Regions from separate parts of the Kinneretia sp. DJ1R-11 genome, predicted to be linked through region 2. Evidence: predicted binding sites of a transcription regulator. Region 2 holds the regulator's gene; the other holds the start of a gene.
What was found. The regulator LexA, encoded in region 2, represses DNA repair genes until DNA is damaged. The targets are predictions, from matches to a motif close to ACTGTATNNNNATACAGT.
Positions count from the first base shown of each region.

Region 1 (7,464 bases), on a different contig from region 2:
CATAGATCTGCACATCGATGGCGCGGCGGTGCAGCAAACGGCGCTCGGAAGTGGGAAATGGGAGGGGCATGGGTGGCAAAACGGCTTCGCAAACCCGCAGCGGACGGCATCAAACCACACCCCGCCGGGCATTTGCGCAGGGCGAGAATGTAGCATGTCGCACTGCACAAAGGCTTTCATGAAGCTGTCGGCACCACAGCCGGAGGCGTGGTGACACGTCAGCAAAGCCCACAAGTTTGAGCTGGGTCAAGCGACTTGGCACCCACTATCTCGATACGAGTGATTCAGTCGTCCGCCTCGACCGGGCCGCGCAAAACACGCCGGACCGACTCGCCGCCAAAGCCGCGGCCGATCAGAAATCGGGCGTGCTTGGCTCGCGTGGCGGCATCCTCGGGCCAATGCCCGCCGAACTTTCGCTGCCAGACGGCTCGCGCGCGCTCAATCTCGCTGTCCTTGAGCGAGGCCAGCTGGTCGCCGCTGAGCTGCAAACCATGCTGGGCGAGCTCCAACTTGATGCGTTGGCTGCCGAAACGGGCCGCACGGGCATGAACGCGGGCGTCGACAAAACGCTGTTCGCTCAGATACCCGCGCTCCTGCAGGAACAGCAGCAGGGCATCGACTTCAGCTCCGAGGTCGGCATCACCGCCATCCTCGTCGAGGTCTTCGTCGGGGCTTTGGCCCTGACCCAGCGTATCGCCCCCTGTTTCTGAGCAGGGCTCAGGCACGAACCAAACAGCCAGGCATGCAGCAGGCTCAGCTGCGGCGGCTGCCTGGCGCTGCTGAGCCGCGCGCAGCTCGCGCGCAATGCGCAGCAGCTTTCGCCGCAGCTCCGCCCGGCTGTGCTCCCGCTGGGCCAGCAGCGCAATGGCGCGAGCCTTGAGGGACAGGGGCTTGCCGGCTTTCATGCAAAGGAAGGGAGTGCCGTGAAAGTACAGGCGACCAACAGGGAATGACAGGCTGCAGGGAGCCCGTGATGCAAGAGCCCGAGCGGCGCATGGCACCGGGCTCTTGCCGCGCCCTCTTACTCAGCCGCGCCGCCGGCCTTGTTCATCGGCGCGACGCCGAGCGACTCGCGGATGCGGTTCTCGATTTCGCGGCTGACGTCGGGGTTCTCGCGCAGAAATTCGCGCGCGTTGTCCTTGCCCTGGCCGATCTTCTCGCCCTGGTAGGCATACCAAGAGCCGGACTTCTCGACCACCTTGGCGACCACACCCATGTCGATGATTTCGCCCTCACGGCTGATGCCTTCACCGTAGAGGATGTCGAACTCGGCCGTCTTGAACGGCGGTGAGACCTTGTTCTTGACGACCTTGACCTTAGTTTCACTGCCGATGACGTCATCGCCCTTCTTGATCGAGCCGATGCGGCGGATGTCCAGGCGCACCGAGGCGTAGAACTTGAGCGCATTGCCGCCGGTCGTGGTTTCGGGGCTGCCGAACATCACGCCGATCTTCATGCGGATCTGGTTGATGAAGATGACCATGCAGTTGGTCTTCTTGATGGTGGCGGTCAGCTTGCGCAAGGCCTGGCTCATCAGGCGGGCTTGCAGGCCGGGCAGGGAGTCGCCCATTTCGCCTTCCAGCTCAGCCTTGGGGGTCAGTGCAGCGACCGAGTCGATCACGATCAGGTCCACGGAACCGGAGCGCACCAGGGCGTCAACGATTTCCAAGGCCTGTTCGCCGGTATCGGGCTGGCTGATCAGCAGCTCTTGCAGATTCACGCCCAGCTTTTGTGCGTACTGGATGTCCAGGGCATGCTCGGCGTCGATGAAGGCACAGGTACCGGCCAGCTTTTGCATTTCGGCGATGACCTGCAGGGTCAGCGTGGTCTTGCCCGAAGACTCCGGGCCGTAGATTTCGACCACGCGGCCGCGCGGCAGGCCGCCGACGCCCAAAGCGATGTCCAGACCCAGCGAACCGGTGGAAACCACCTGGATGTCCTCGATCACCTCGCCCTCGCCCAGGCGCATGATGGAGCCCTTGCCAAACTGCTTCTCGATCTGGCTGAGAGCGGCCTGCAGAGCCTTGGCTTTTTCGGTGTTGAGCGCTTTGACGGGGGCATCCATGATTTGTTCTCCTGAAAAGGTCTGGGCGGATTATGGCGCAATCTGTATGTTTGTACAGTAGTTTGTCGACCAAGCTGCAACAAGTCAGGCGCTGCAAGCGCTGTCCATAGAATGGATGACCCTGGCCATACCCAAGAGCGAACGGAGACAAACGCATGCGCATCCTGATAGCCGAAGATGACCAAGTTCTGGCCGATGCCTTGTTGCGCTCCCTGCGCGCCTCAGGCTATGCGGTGGACCAGGTCGGCAGCGGCACCGAAGCCGATGCTGCCCTTGCTTCGCACGAATTCGACCTGGTGATCTTGGACCTGGGCCTGCCGCGGCTGCATGGCCTGGAGGTGCTGCGCAAGCTGCGCGCTCGCGGCTCGTCCATGCCAGTGCTGATCCTGACGGCAGCCGACAGCGTCGAGCAGCGCGTCAAAGGTCTGGACCTGGGCGCCGACGACTACATGGCCAAGCCCTTCTCGCTTCAGGAGCTGGAAGCTCGGGTGCGCGCCCTGACCCGACGCGGCCTGGGCACCGCGTCCAGCGTTATCAAGCATGGGCCGCTGAGCTTCGATGCGACCGGCCGGGTCGCCTATATCAACGAGCAGATGATTGAACTGTCCGCGCGCGAGTTGAGCTTGCTGGAAGTCCTGCTGCAACGCGCCGGCCGACTCGTCAGCAAGGACCAGTTGGTCGAACGCCTCTGTGAGTGGGGCGAAGAGGTCAGCAACAACGCGATCGAGGTCTACATCCACCGCCTGCGCAAGAAGATCGAGCAGGGCCCGATTCGCATTGCTACCGTGCGCGGCCTGGGCTACTGCCTGGAGAAGATCCAGCCCGGCGCCTGATGCCCCTCGCCAACGACTGGAGCCACGGCCATGGCGGCTGAAACCGGCCAACGCTCGCTGTTCGGTGAGATCCTGGACTGGATGCTCGCGCCGCTGCTGCTGATCTGGCCGATCAGCGTGGCCCTGACCTGGCTGGTGGCACAAGGCATTGCCAGCCGGCCCTATGACCGTGAGCTCGGCGAAATGGCCCGCACCCTGGGCCTGCAAGTGGCCTCGGCCGCGCCGCTGGCCGAGGGGCGCAGTGCGCGCTCGCGCTATGCCCTGGCGCCCGAAGCGGCCGCCCTGCTGCGCGCCGACGAGACCGACACGGTCTATTACCAGGTGCTGGGCCTGCGCGGCGAGCTGCTCAACGGCGACGCCAAGCTGCCCGTGCCGCCCGAGGACGATGTCATCGTGCCCTGGGAGCTGCATTTCCGCGACGAAGACATGGGCAGCGAGCGCGTGCGCGTGGCCTACCTTTGGGTCGCGCCCGAGGGCATGGCCGGGAGCACCCAGACTATGCTGGTGCAGGTGGCCGAAACCCTGGGCAAGCGCTCGCGCCTGACCAACGAAATCATCAAAGGCGTGATCCTGCCGCAGTTCGTGATCCTGCCTCTGGCGGTGCTGCTGGTCTGGCTGGCCTTGGCGCGCGGCATCGCGCCGCTCAACGAGCTGCAGCGGCGCATCCGCTCGCGCGAGAGCTCGGACCTCAGCCCCATCGACGAGCGGCGCATCCCCGATGAAGTCGCGCCACTGGTCCGGGCCATCAACGACCTGCTGGCGCGCCTGGACCAGTCCATCAGCAGCCAGAAGCATTTCCTGGCCGACGCCGCACACCAGCTCAAGACCCCACTGGCCGGTCTGCGAACCCAGGCCGAATTCGCCCAACGAGAAATCGACGAAGGGCGCAGCGAGCCGGCCGAGCTGAAGCGCTCCTTGCAGCAAATTGCCCTTTCCAGCCAGCGCGCTGCACACATGGTCAACCAGCTGCTGGCCATGGCCCGCGCCGAGGACCAGGAACATGCGGCGCAGCGCAGCGAGGTCAACCTCGCCGAGTTGGCCACCGAAACCGTGCGCGACTTCGTGCCACGCGCCCTGGACAAGCGCATCGACCTGGGCTACGAAGGCCCCGAGCCCGATGGCTGCAGCCTGAGTCTGCTAGGCCATGGCCTGCTGATCCGGGAACTGATCCGCAATTTGGTCGACAACGCCCTGCTCTACACGCCGCCGGGCGGCACGGTCACTGTGCGCATCGTCGAGGACCCCTTCGGCCAGGTCTGTGTGCTGCAGGTCGAGGACTCAGGACCAGGCATTCCCGAGAGCGAGCGAGACAAGGTCTTCCAGCCCTTCTATCGGGCGCTGGGAACCAATGTCGATGGCTCCGGCCTGGGCTTGGCCATCGTGCGCGAGATCGCGCAACAACATGAGGCCGAGCTGACACTGGACGACACACGACCCCGCCGCCCCGGGCAGCAGCCAGAGGCCGATGGCCAGGGGCCGGGTGCGCGCTTCACGGTGCGTTTCCACTCCCGGCCCATGGCGCCAGCTCAGGACTGATTGAAGCGCCGCGATTTGGAGATTGACATCAGCAGACCAAGGCCGAAGCCCAAGGTCACCATGGCGGTGCCGCCGTAGCTGATGAAGGGCAAGGGCACGCCCACCACGGGCAGGATGCCGCTGACCATGCCCATATTGACGAAGACATAGGTGAAGAAGCTCAGCGTGATGGCGCCTGCCATCAAACGTGAAAACAGGGTGGGCGCGTCCGATGCAATCATCAAGCCGCGCATGATCAGCGCGGTGAAACCAAGCAGCAAGCCGAGCGCGCCGAACAAGCCGAACTCCTCGCCATAAGCGGCAAAGATGAAGTCGGTGGTGCGCTCGGGAATGAACTCCAGATGGGTCTGCGTGCCCTTCATGAAGCCCTTGCCGGTCAGGCCGCCCGAGCCGATGGCGATCTCGCCCTGGATGATGTGGAAGCCCTTGCCGAGCGGGTCTTTGGTCGGGTCCAGCAAGGTGCAGACCCGGTTCTTCTGATACTCGCGCAGCACCGGCCAGGTCACATCGGGCTGGCAAATCGCCTCCTCGCTCATCACCAAGGCGGTGATGGCCGCCCCAGCCAGTACAAAGGCCGGGATGATCAGCCGCCAGGACAGGCCGGCGAAGAAGATCACATACAAGCCGGTGCTCAGCACCAGGATGGACGTACCCAGATCCGGCTGCTTGGCCACCAATCCCACCGGGATCGCCAGCAGCACAAAAGCCGCCACAAAGTCCGGCAGACGCAGCTGCCCCTCACGCTTCTGGAACCACCAGGCCAGCATCAATGGCACGGCAATCTTGAGGATCTCCGAGGGCTGGATCTGAGTCACACCGATGCTGAGCCAGCGCGTCGCCCCCTTCTTGGTGATGCCGAACAAGGCCGTGGCCAGCAGCAAGGTCACCCCCACCACATAGAGCGGCATGGCCAGAGCCATCATGCGCTGCGGCGGCACCTGGGCGACCAGGAAGATGATGGCGATGGCCAGCACGGTGTTGCGGCCATGATCAACAAATCGCGTGCCGTGGTCGTAACCGGCCGAATACATGCACACCATGCCCAGACCCATCAGCCAGGCGATGGCCAGCAGAAGAGGCAGGTCGAAGCCGCTGAACCAGGGCCGCAGGCGCTGCCACCAGTTCGGACCATTGAAGGCGTTGGCGCTCATGGGCGGGCTCCTGAGGCGGCAGGCTTGAGCGCGCCGGGCTTGGCAGCGCTGGCCGCCAAGAGTGCGGCTGGCATGGAAGCGGGCGCCAAGGCAGCCGAGGCAGCCGGCAAACTGCCCGAAGCGGCCACCGCCGCCGCAGCCGGCGCCTGACCCGGCAAGGGCACCTGCTCGATGCGACGTGGCTGCCCCACCGGCGCGGTGGTCTTGCCCAGCTGGGTCAGGGCGATGTCATCCTCGCTGGGGTACTGACCCATCAGCATGAAATCGAACACCCGGCGCGCAATCGGCGCAGCCGAGGTTGAGCCAAAGCCGGCGTTCTCGACGATCACGGCCAAAGCGATGGTGGGCGCTTCCAGTGGCGCGAAGGCGATGTAGAGCGAATGGTCGCGCTTGCGCTCATCGGCCTTGATGTCCTTGTAGCGCTCGCCGGCGCGCAGGCCGATGGCTTGCGCCGTGCCCGTCTTGCCGCCACTTCGATAGCCGGCGCCGTTGAAGGCTGCGCGCGAGGTGCCTTCGATAGTCACCCCGTACATGGCATTGCGGATCACATCGACCTGCTCAGGCTTGAGAGACAAGGGCGGCAGTGCGTCGCTGGCAACGCGCCGCTGCTCATGGCGCACCACATCTTCGATTTCGCGCACCAAGCGCGGCTTGAAGCGCTGGCCGCCGGTCGACAAGGTGGACACGGCGGTGGCGATCTGCAACATGGTGAAGTTGTTGTAGCCCTGGCCGATGCCCAAGGAGATGGTCTCGCCGGCAAACCACTTCTGGTTCGCCGGGTTGCGGGCAAAGTAGCGGCGCTTCCAGGCTTGCGAGGGCAGCACCCCAGTGACCTCACCCTGCACATCGATCTCGGTCTTGCGGCCGAAGCCGAAGGGTTCGAGTTCGTCATGGATCAAGTCCACGCCCATCTCGTTGGCGAGGCTGTAGAAGTAGACATTGGACGAGCTGACGATGGCCAGGCGCATGTCCTTGGGCCCGGGCCGGTCGGTTTCCGGGCTGCCGAAGGTGCGGCCACCAAAGCTGTAGGTCAGGTTGTCCATGACGATGGTGCCGGGCGCACGTTTGCCGCTGTTGAGCGCGGCCATGGCCATGAAGGGCTTGAAGGTCGAGCCGGGCGGGTAAGTGCCGCGTAGCGCGCGGTTCAGCAGCGGTTTGTCCAGGTCTTCGTTGAGATCGCGCCAGCTGTCGGCGTCAATGCCGTCTACGAAAAGATTGGGGTCAAAGGTGGGCTTGGAAACAAAAGCCAGCACCTCGCCATTGCGCGGGTCGATGGCCACCAGGGCACCGCGCCGGTCCTTGTAGAGCTCTTCCACCAGGGCCTGCAGGCGGATGTCGATGGACAGCATCAGCGTGTTGCCCGGGGTCGGCGGCCGGTGGGCCAGGCGGCGCACGGCACGGCCACCCGCGCTGGTTTCGACCTGTTCGAAGCCGGTGATGCCATGCAGCTCGCGCTCATAGCTCTGCTCCAGGCCCAGCTTGCCGATGTACTCCGTGCCACGGTAGTTGGCGATGTCCTCGTCCTCCCACTCGTCCATGGCTTTTTTCTCAGCCTGGTTGATGCGGCCGATGTAGCCGATCAAGTGGGCGCCGACCTCGCCCAGGGGGTAGCTGCGGAACAGCCGCGCCTTGATCTCGACGCCGGGGAAGCGGAAGCGCTGGGCGGTGAAGCGAGCCACCTCGGCCTCGCTCAACTTGGTGCGGATCGGCAAGGACTCGAAGTTCTTGTTCTCGCTCATCAGCCGCTTGAAGCGGCGGCGATCGCGCGGCGCCACCTCGAGCAGTTGGGACAGGCTGTCGATGGTGGCCTCGAGATCGGGCACCTTGGAGGGCGTGATCTCCAGCGTGTAGGCCGAGTAATTGCTGGCCAGCACAACGC
Region 1 covers NZ_JAJIRR010000001.1:724,937-732,400, forward strand. Annotated here, with positions in the region: gene LNV23_RS03035 (DUF2889 domain-containing protein) at 1-70, opposite strand, end outside; gene LNV23_RS03040 (regulatory protein RecX) at 285-905, opposite strand; gene recA (recombinase RecA) at 1,022-2,065, opposite strand; gene LNV23_RS03050 (response regulator transcription factor) at 2,221-2,898, shown strand; gene LNV23_RS03055 (sensor histidine kinase) at 2,929-4,434, shown strand; gene rodA (rod shape-determining protein RodA) at 4,425-5,585, opposite strand; gene mrdA (penicillin-binding protein 2) at 5,582-7,464, opposite strand, start outside.
Region 1: recA (recombinase RecA) is a predicted target of LexA. The motif match lies at 2,107-2,124, and genes of this name have one in related genera.

Region 2 (7,464 bases):
TGCGCGAGGTCTGCGATGAATTCTGGCTGGTCACCAAGGGCGCGGTATCACCGTTCGACGGCGACCTGGACGATTACCAGCGCTGGCTGCTCGACCAGTCCAAGGAAGCTGCCAAGGCGGCCAAGGAAGCTGCCAAAGCCATGGCCAAGGCCGGCAAATCCACGGTGGCGCCAGCACCTGCGCCCGTGGCGGCCGTGGTCACACCAGCCCCTGCCCCGGCCGCGCGCGAAGACCGCAAGCTCAGTGGCCAGGCGAGGCAGAAGCTAGCCGACCAGACCCGGCCCTTGCGCAAAGAGATGGACGCCATCGACGCCAAATTGAACAAACTCGCCGACGAGCGCACGGCCCTGGAGGCGCAGTTGGCGGCGGGCTCGGCCACGCCGAGTCAAATCGTCGAAGCGGGCAAGCGCCTCAAAGGCATTCACGATGAGCTTGAAAGCGCCGAGCTTCGATGGTTGGAACTGAGTGCCCAGGTGGACGCGATTCACGCGGCAGCTTGATCCTCACAACGCGAAACAAAGCGCTGCTGTCAGGCACGACTTGACGCAAAAAGGGCCCGAGAACTTCGGGCCCTTTTTTCTTGCCATCTCTGGCGCTCAGGCTAGCATGACCAAGGCAGCAGCAGCCGCCGCGGGAACGGCCTGCACGAACAGGATCTTCTTGCCTACTGTGGCCGCGCCGTACACACCCGCAACCACCACGCAGGCCAGGAAGAACAACTGCGTGGGCACACCGTCGGAGCCCTGCAGCAGACCCCAAACCAAGCCCGCGCTCAGGAATCCGTTGTACAGACCTTGATTGGCCGCCAAGGTCTTGCTTGCCTCGGCAAACTCGGGCGTCAGACGGAACACCCGCCGGCCCAAAGGCTTGGTCCAGAAAAACATCTCCAGCACCAGGAAGTACAGGTGCAAGGCGGCCACCAGGGCCACCAACACATTGGCCAAAAGGCTCATTGACATGTCGTGCTCTCTTTCATCGTCAGCTCAGACCTGCGGCGCCGAAGGGCTGCCGCGAATACCCACATAAATTGCGCGCAATTAAATTGCGAACTACATTATTACCCATGCCAAGCAAGACCAAGCACAACAGCGATGTACCGCAATCAGCCGACAAGCCCGTGGACTGGCTCCGCCTGGACCGGCAACTGTGCTTCGCGCTTTACGCCAGCTCGCTGGCCATGACCAAGCTCTACAAGCCCCTGCTGGAACCACTGGGCCTGACCTATCCGCAATACCTGGTGATGTTGGTACTTTGGGAACAAGACGGCATCAGCGTTTCCACCCTGGGCGAGCGCCTGTCGCTCGATTCCGGGACGCTTACACCCCTGCTCAAACGCATGGAAGCCGCGAGTCTGCTGAAACGCCAACGGGCGGCTCAAGATGAACGTCGCGTCGACATCGTGCTGACACCGACCGGCCTCAGCCTCAAGGCTCGGGCCCTCGCCATCCCTCCGCAACTGGCCTGCGCCGCCGCCTGCTCACTGGAAGAACTGAGTTCCCTGACCCGACGTCTGCACGAGCTGCGCCAGCAGCTGGCGGACGCCGACATTCCTCCCGCCACCTCTGTTTGATAGGAAGAACTGCATCATGTCCATCGAAAAAGTCCTCTACACCGCCCGCGCCACCTCCACCGGCGGCCGTCAAGGCACATCCTCGAGCTCGGATGGCGCGCTGAGCGTACAGCTCTCCACGCCCAAGGAACTGGGCGGCGCCGGTGGCCCCGGCACCAACCCGGAGCAGCTCTTTGCGGCCGGCTACTCGGCCTGCTTCATCGGCGCACTCAAGCATGTGGCCATGATGAAGAAGATCGCCCTGCCGGCCGAGGTGTCCATCACAGCCGATGTCGGCATCGGCCCCATCCCCGCCGGTTTTGGCATCCAGGTGGCACTGAACATCTCAGTGCCCGGCGTGGACCGCAGCGTGGCCCAGGACCTGGTAGACGCAGCCCATCAGGTCTGCCCATACTCGAACGCCACCCGCGGCAATATCGACGTCACGCTGACCCTGGCCTGAGTCCGAAGCTTGGGGCGCGGTTCAGCGCTGCGCGGGGTTTGAGATCAAGTCCAGCAGCAGAGCGATCCGCGCCTTCACCGGGCTCAGCGCGCCCGCGCTGGGCAAGGCCTCGGTTGACGCCGTGACTGGCCCGGCATCACAGCGCGTGCTCCGCAGCACGCGCACGCCTTGTGCCTGGGCCTCCCGCAGCGCAGCCTCAAGCGACTGAGAAAGACTGCCATTGCCGGTGCCGGCGACCACCAGCCCATCCACACCGTGCGCCAACAAGGCCCGAACCACCAAGCCATCGGCGCCGACGTGGTTGAACACGATCTGCACATGCGGCCAAGCCGAAGCTGGCCGTCGCAAAAGAGCGAGCTCAAACGCCGGGCCTGCATCGCGCTGCGGGCGGGCCGCGAACCAGCGCACGACGCCCTCCTCTACCGCAGCCAAACGCGCCCCATCAGCGGACGAGAACGCATCCACCCGGTAGCTGTGGACCTTGCGCACCTGTTCGGCGGAATAAATGCTGCCGGCAAACACCACAAAAACACCCGGCGCTGAACCCTCAGCCGCCAGCGTCACCGCATCGAGCAAGTTCTGAGGCCCATCGGTTTGCAAGGCCGTGGCCGGCCGCATCGCTGCCGTGATCACCACCGGCTTGCCCGGCGCCAATACGCGCTGCAGGAAATAAGCCGTCTCCTCCAGCGTGTCCGTGCCATGAGTGATCACAATCCCTGCCACCTCGGGCCGGGCCAGATGGGCCGCCACCCGTTCGGCCAACAACTGCCAGGTGGCGAAATCCATATCCTTGCTGTCCAGCTGCGCCACTTGCTCAGCCTCCAAAAGGCGCTGCGCGAGAGGAGGAATTGCGGCAATCAACTGGCCTACGCCGAGCTGTGCGGCCTGGTAACCGACATTGTCCGAGGCATCGCTGGCCGTACCGGCAATGGTTCCACCGGTCCCGAGAATCACCACCAAGCCTGAATTCACTGCTGAAACTGGCTCATTCACTGCATTTGAGTCTTGCTTGCTTTGCAATTTTAGATTTCCTGGATGAAAATACAGTCACTGGATAAATATTCAGGCACTCAAGTTCCAAGCAGAGGATGACCACCGTGGAAGACAGCCCGAAACTCACCGCGCGCCAACAGCAGATCCTCGATCTGGTGCGAGCCGCCATCGAACGCACCGGCGCTCCACCCACCCGGGCCGAAATCGCCGCCGAACTTGGCTTCCGCTCCGCCAATGCGGCCGAAGAACACCTGCAAGCGCTGGCTCGCAAAGGCGCCATCGAACTGGTTGGCGGCACTTCGCGTGGCATTCGCCTGAAGTCTGACACATTGAGAGCGCTCAACTCGGCACGCGATGCCCGCGAATCACAAGAAGCACGCGAGTTTCAGGCCGGATATGCGCGCGGCCGAGCCGCGCCACGCGGCAGTGAACATCAACAATTTGACCTGCCGCTGGCCAGCCTCGCACAACTGAACCTCCCCTTGGTTGGGCGTGTTGCAGCGGGTCACCCCATCCTCGCGCAAGAACATATCGAACAAAGCTACGCCGTCGAGGCAAGCATGTTCTCCAAGAAGCCCGATTTCTTGCTCAAAGTGAAAGGCATGAGCATGAAAGACATCGGCATCATGGATGGCGACCTTTTGGCCGTGCAAAAGGCATCAGAAGCCAAGAACGGTCAGATCGTGGTGGCCCGGATTGGTGATGAAGTGACCGTCAAACGCTTCAAGCGCGGTCGCAGCGGCATCGAACTGCTGCCGGAGAACACAGAGTTCGAATCCATCCAGGTGGCTGCGGACGACGAAAGCTTCGCCATCGAGGGTCTGGCTGTGGGCTTGATTCGCAATCAAATGTTCAGTTGAGACTCAGATTCGGGAACTGAAGCAAGCTGAGTTCCGCCCGCTCGATTCAACCGAGCCGCGGGCGACACTTTGAAGCTGCAAACCTTAGTCTGCATAAGCAAAGAGCTCCTAGCGGGAGCTCTTGTTATTGGGTGCGACACGCTTGAGGCGACTTCAGAATAAATTCGGTCATTGGTGCTAAACATTCGGGCGTCGCGAATTCGTCTGAAGTTTTAACTCAGTAGCTATCCTTCAACGCTCAAGCGTGGACTCATCATCACTATTCACTTGCACGCATGGATATTGCACAGTACGCAACTGATATCAAACAGCAAATCGCCGAAACTGTGAAGCGAGTATCGTTCAGACAAGAAAAAACCCCGCAAACTCTCGTGTGCGGGGTTTATCTTTATGTTGGCGGAGTGGACGGGACTCGAACCCGCGACCCCCGGCGTGACAGGCCGGTATTCTAACCAACTGAACTACCACTCCAGATGAGCTACAACACCGAAACCGATATTGCGCTGCACCGAACAAGTTACGCAGCGCTGTTTCAAGCACTGCCAAGCCTTGTCAAACTTGGCGTCCCCTAGGGGATTCGAACCCCTGTAGTCACCGTGAAAGGGTGGTGTCCTAGGCCTCTAGACGAAGGGGACTGATCCTTCTTGCCTGATCACGTCCTGAATCGCGCGCCACTTCCAAACAGCGTTTGGTGGTGGAGGTAAGCGGGATCGAACCGCTGACCTCTTGCATGCCATGCAAGCGCTCTCCCAGCTGAGCTATACCCCCAGATCCTTGCGAACCTCGGTTGCCGCGCCATTCAAGCGTGTCAAACTTCAAAACAATCTTACAAATAACTGCGGCCAATTTCTTGGCCGCCTTTGAAACTCGTTTTACCGAATTTCTTCAACGCAAACAAAGAACCTACATTCTTTGCTTAAAAGCTGGCGGAGTGGACGGGACTCGAACCCGCGACCCCCGGCGTGACAGGCCGGTATTCTAACCAACTGAACTACCACTCCAGATGACGAATCAGATTATATACATAATCCAACTCACATCAAACAAGTTTGTAGCTATTTTTCAATAACTACCAAGCCTTGTCAAACTTGGCGTCCCCTAGGGGATTCGAACCCCTGTAGTCACCGTGAAAGGGTGGTGTCCTAGGCCTCTAGACGAAGGGGACTAAACCTTCTTATTAACTGCCGCAAAGTATACAGCAATCAACTCTATATATTCAAGCTCTGCAGTATATCGCAAAACTTTTGCACCTGAACCGCGCGCCACACAAACTCCATATTGAATTTGGTGGAGGTAAGCGGGATCGAACCGCTGACCTCTTGCATGCCATGCAAGCGCTCTCCCAGCTGAGCTATACCCCCGACGATTCTTTTCAGCACTTCAGACAGTCAAGCAGTCTCTACAGACCTTTCAACTCCCCTAAGCACCGCGAGACATCTAAAGTTTCGCGCTGTTCAAGCAAGACGTAGAGTATAGGATGTTTTTCACAAGGAGCGCAAGCGTTTCACAACAATTTCTTGATCGAACAGTTCCAGCACCGCATCGACGCTGGGAGTTTGCACGCGGCCGCACACCAAAGCACGCACCGGCATGGCCAATTGAGGCATCTTCAGACCGTGAGCTGCGATGGTTTCCTTGATGGCCGCAGCAATGGCGGGCTTGCTCCACTCAGCCAATGCGTGCAGCTTGTCAGCGAGCGTACCCAAGGCTGGCTTCACTGCGTCAGTGACATGAGCAGCCAAGTCCTCGGCCGAAGGGCTGACCGGGCCGAAATACATGGCCAGCCAATCGGCCAGCGCCACAGTCGTGGAACAACGGTCCTTGAACAGGGCGCACATCGGTGCAAGCTTGGCAGCATCTGCCTGCATGCCACGTGACGCCAGCTGAGCGGCCACAAGAACAGACAAGCGACCGTCATCGGCCTGCTTGATGTATTGGCTGTTGACCCACTCCAGCTTGGCCGGATCCCATTGCGCGGGGCTCTTGTTCAGATGGCTGCCATCGAACCATGACACCAGCTGCTCGCGGCTGAACAGTTCGTCGTCGCCATGGCTCCAGCCTAGGCGCGAGAGGTAATTCAGCATGGCTTCCGGTAGATAGCCGCCTTCTTCGTAGGCCGTGACGCTGACGGCGCCGCGGCGCTTGGACAGCTTCTGGCCATCGTCACCCAGAATCACCGGAACATGGCCAAACGCAGGCAGCGGCGCACCGAGAGCACGGAAGATATTGATCTGCCAAGGCGTGTTGTTGACATGCTCGTCGCCGCGGAAGACGTGGCTGATCTGCATGTCCCAGTCATCCACCACCACAGCGAAGTTGTAGGTCGGCACCCCCAGGCTACCTGCCTGCGCATCTGCGGCCGCTGGGCGCACGATGATCAAGTCATCGATCTCACGGTTGTTGATGGTGATGGGGCCCTTGACCAGATCGTCCCAGGTGACGTCGCCGTCCAGTGGATTCTTGAAGCGCACCACGGGCGCGATGCCGGCCGGCACCGGCGGCAAGACCTTGCCGGGCTCCGGACGCCAGCGGCCGTCGTAACGGGTCTTTTCACCGCGTGCCCGTTGAGCTTCGCGAGTCTCGTCCAGCTCGGCCGGCGTGCAGTAGCAGCGGTAGGCCTTGCCTTCAGCAATCAGCTGTTCGGCAACAGCCTGGTAGCGATCGAGACGCTGCATCTGGTAGATCGGGCCCTCGTCGTAATCGAGGCCCAGCCACTTCATCGATGCCAGGATCTGCTCCACCGAATCCTGCGTCGAGCGAGCCACATCGGTGTCTTCGATGCGCAGCACGAACTTGCCGCCGTAATGGCGCGCGTATGCCCAGGAATACAGAGCCGTTCGGGCCGTGCCCAGATGCAGGAAACCGGTCGGCGACGGCGCAATGCGGGTGCGCACGGGAATGTTGGCGTGTTGGCTCATAAGCTGTTCAAAGTGGAGAGGCCACGGTTCAGGTCGTCGGTGATGTCATCGACATGCTCTAGCCCGACAGCCAGGCGGATCAGGCCTTGGCTGATGCCGGCGGCCTGACGCTGAGCCTCGCTGAGTCGACCATGCGAGGTGGTGGCGGGATGGGTGATGATGGACTTGGTGTCGCCCAGATTCGTAGCGATGCTGAGCACGCGGGTGCTATTGATCACATGGAATGCGGCAGCACGCGCAGCTTCGGGCGTGTCGGCGCGCAACTCAAACGACAGCACCGCCCCGCCCTGCCCCGACTGCTGGCGCATGGCCAACTCATGTTGGGGATGCGAGGGCAAAGACGGGCAATAGACACGCGCCACCTCGGGCCGGGCTTCGAGCCATCGGGCCACGGCCAAGGCTTGTTCGCTCTGCGCCTTCATGCGCAGGCTCAAGGTCTCCAGACCCTTCAGGATCACCCAGGCATTGAAGGGCGAGAGCACCATGCCGGCCGTGCGCATGACCGGGCCGAACACATCCTTGATCAAGCGATTGGGGCCACAAAGTGCACCGCCCATGACCCGGCCTTGCCCGTCCATGTACTTGGTTGCCGAATGCATGACCAGATCGGCGCCGAAGCGCGTGGGCTGCTGCAGCGCAGGTGTGGAATAGGTGTTGTCCACCACCAGCAGCGCGCCGGCG
Region 2 covers NZ_JAJIRR010000016.1:51,633-59,096, reverse strand. Annotated here, with positions in the region: gene LNV23_RS21115 (ABC-F family ATP-binding cassette domain-containing protein) at 1-500, shown strand, start outside; gene LNV23_RS21110 (DUF1304 domain-containing protein) at 597-953, opposite strand; gene LNV23_RS21105 (MarR family winged helix-turn-helix transcriptional regulator) at 1,064-1,570, shown strand; gene LNV23_RS21100 (organic hydroperoxide resistance protein) at 1,587-2,012, shown strand; gene LNV23_RS21095 (asparaginase) at 2,034-2,984, opposite strand; gene lexA (transcriptional repressor LexA) at 3,101-3,865, shown strand; tRNA gene LNV23_RS21085 (tRNA-Asp) at 4,260-4,336, opposite strand; tRNA gene LNV23_RS21080 (tRNA-Glu) at 4,425-4,500, opposite strand; tRNA gene LNV23_RS21075 (tRNA-Ala) at 4,558-4,633, opposite strand; tRNA gene LNV23_RS21070 (tRNA-Asp) at 4,790-4,866, opposite strand; tRNA gene LNV23_RS21065 (tRNA-Glu) at 4,955-5,030, opposite strand; tRNA gene LNV23_RS21060 (tRNA-Ala) at 5,151-5,226, opposite strand; gene gltX (glutamate--tRNA ligase) at 5,350-6,783, opposite strand; gene LNV23_RS21050 (O-succinylhomoserine sulfhydrylase) at 6,780-7,464, opposite strand, start outside.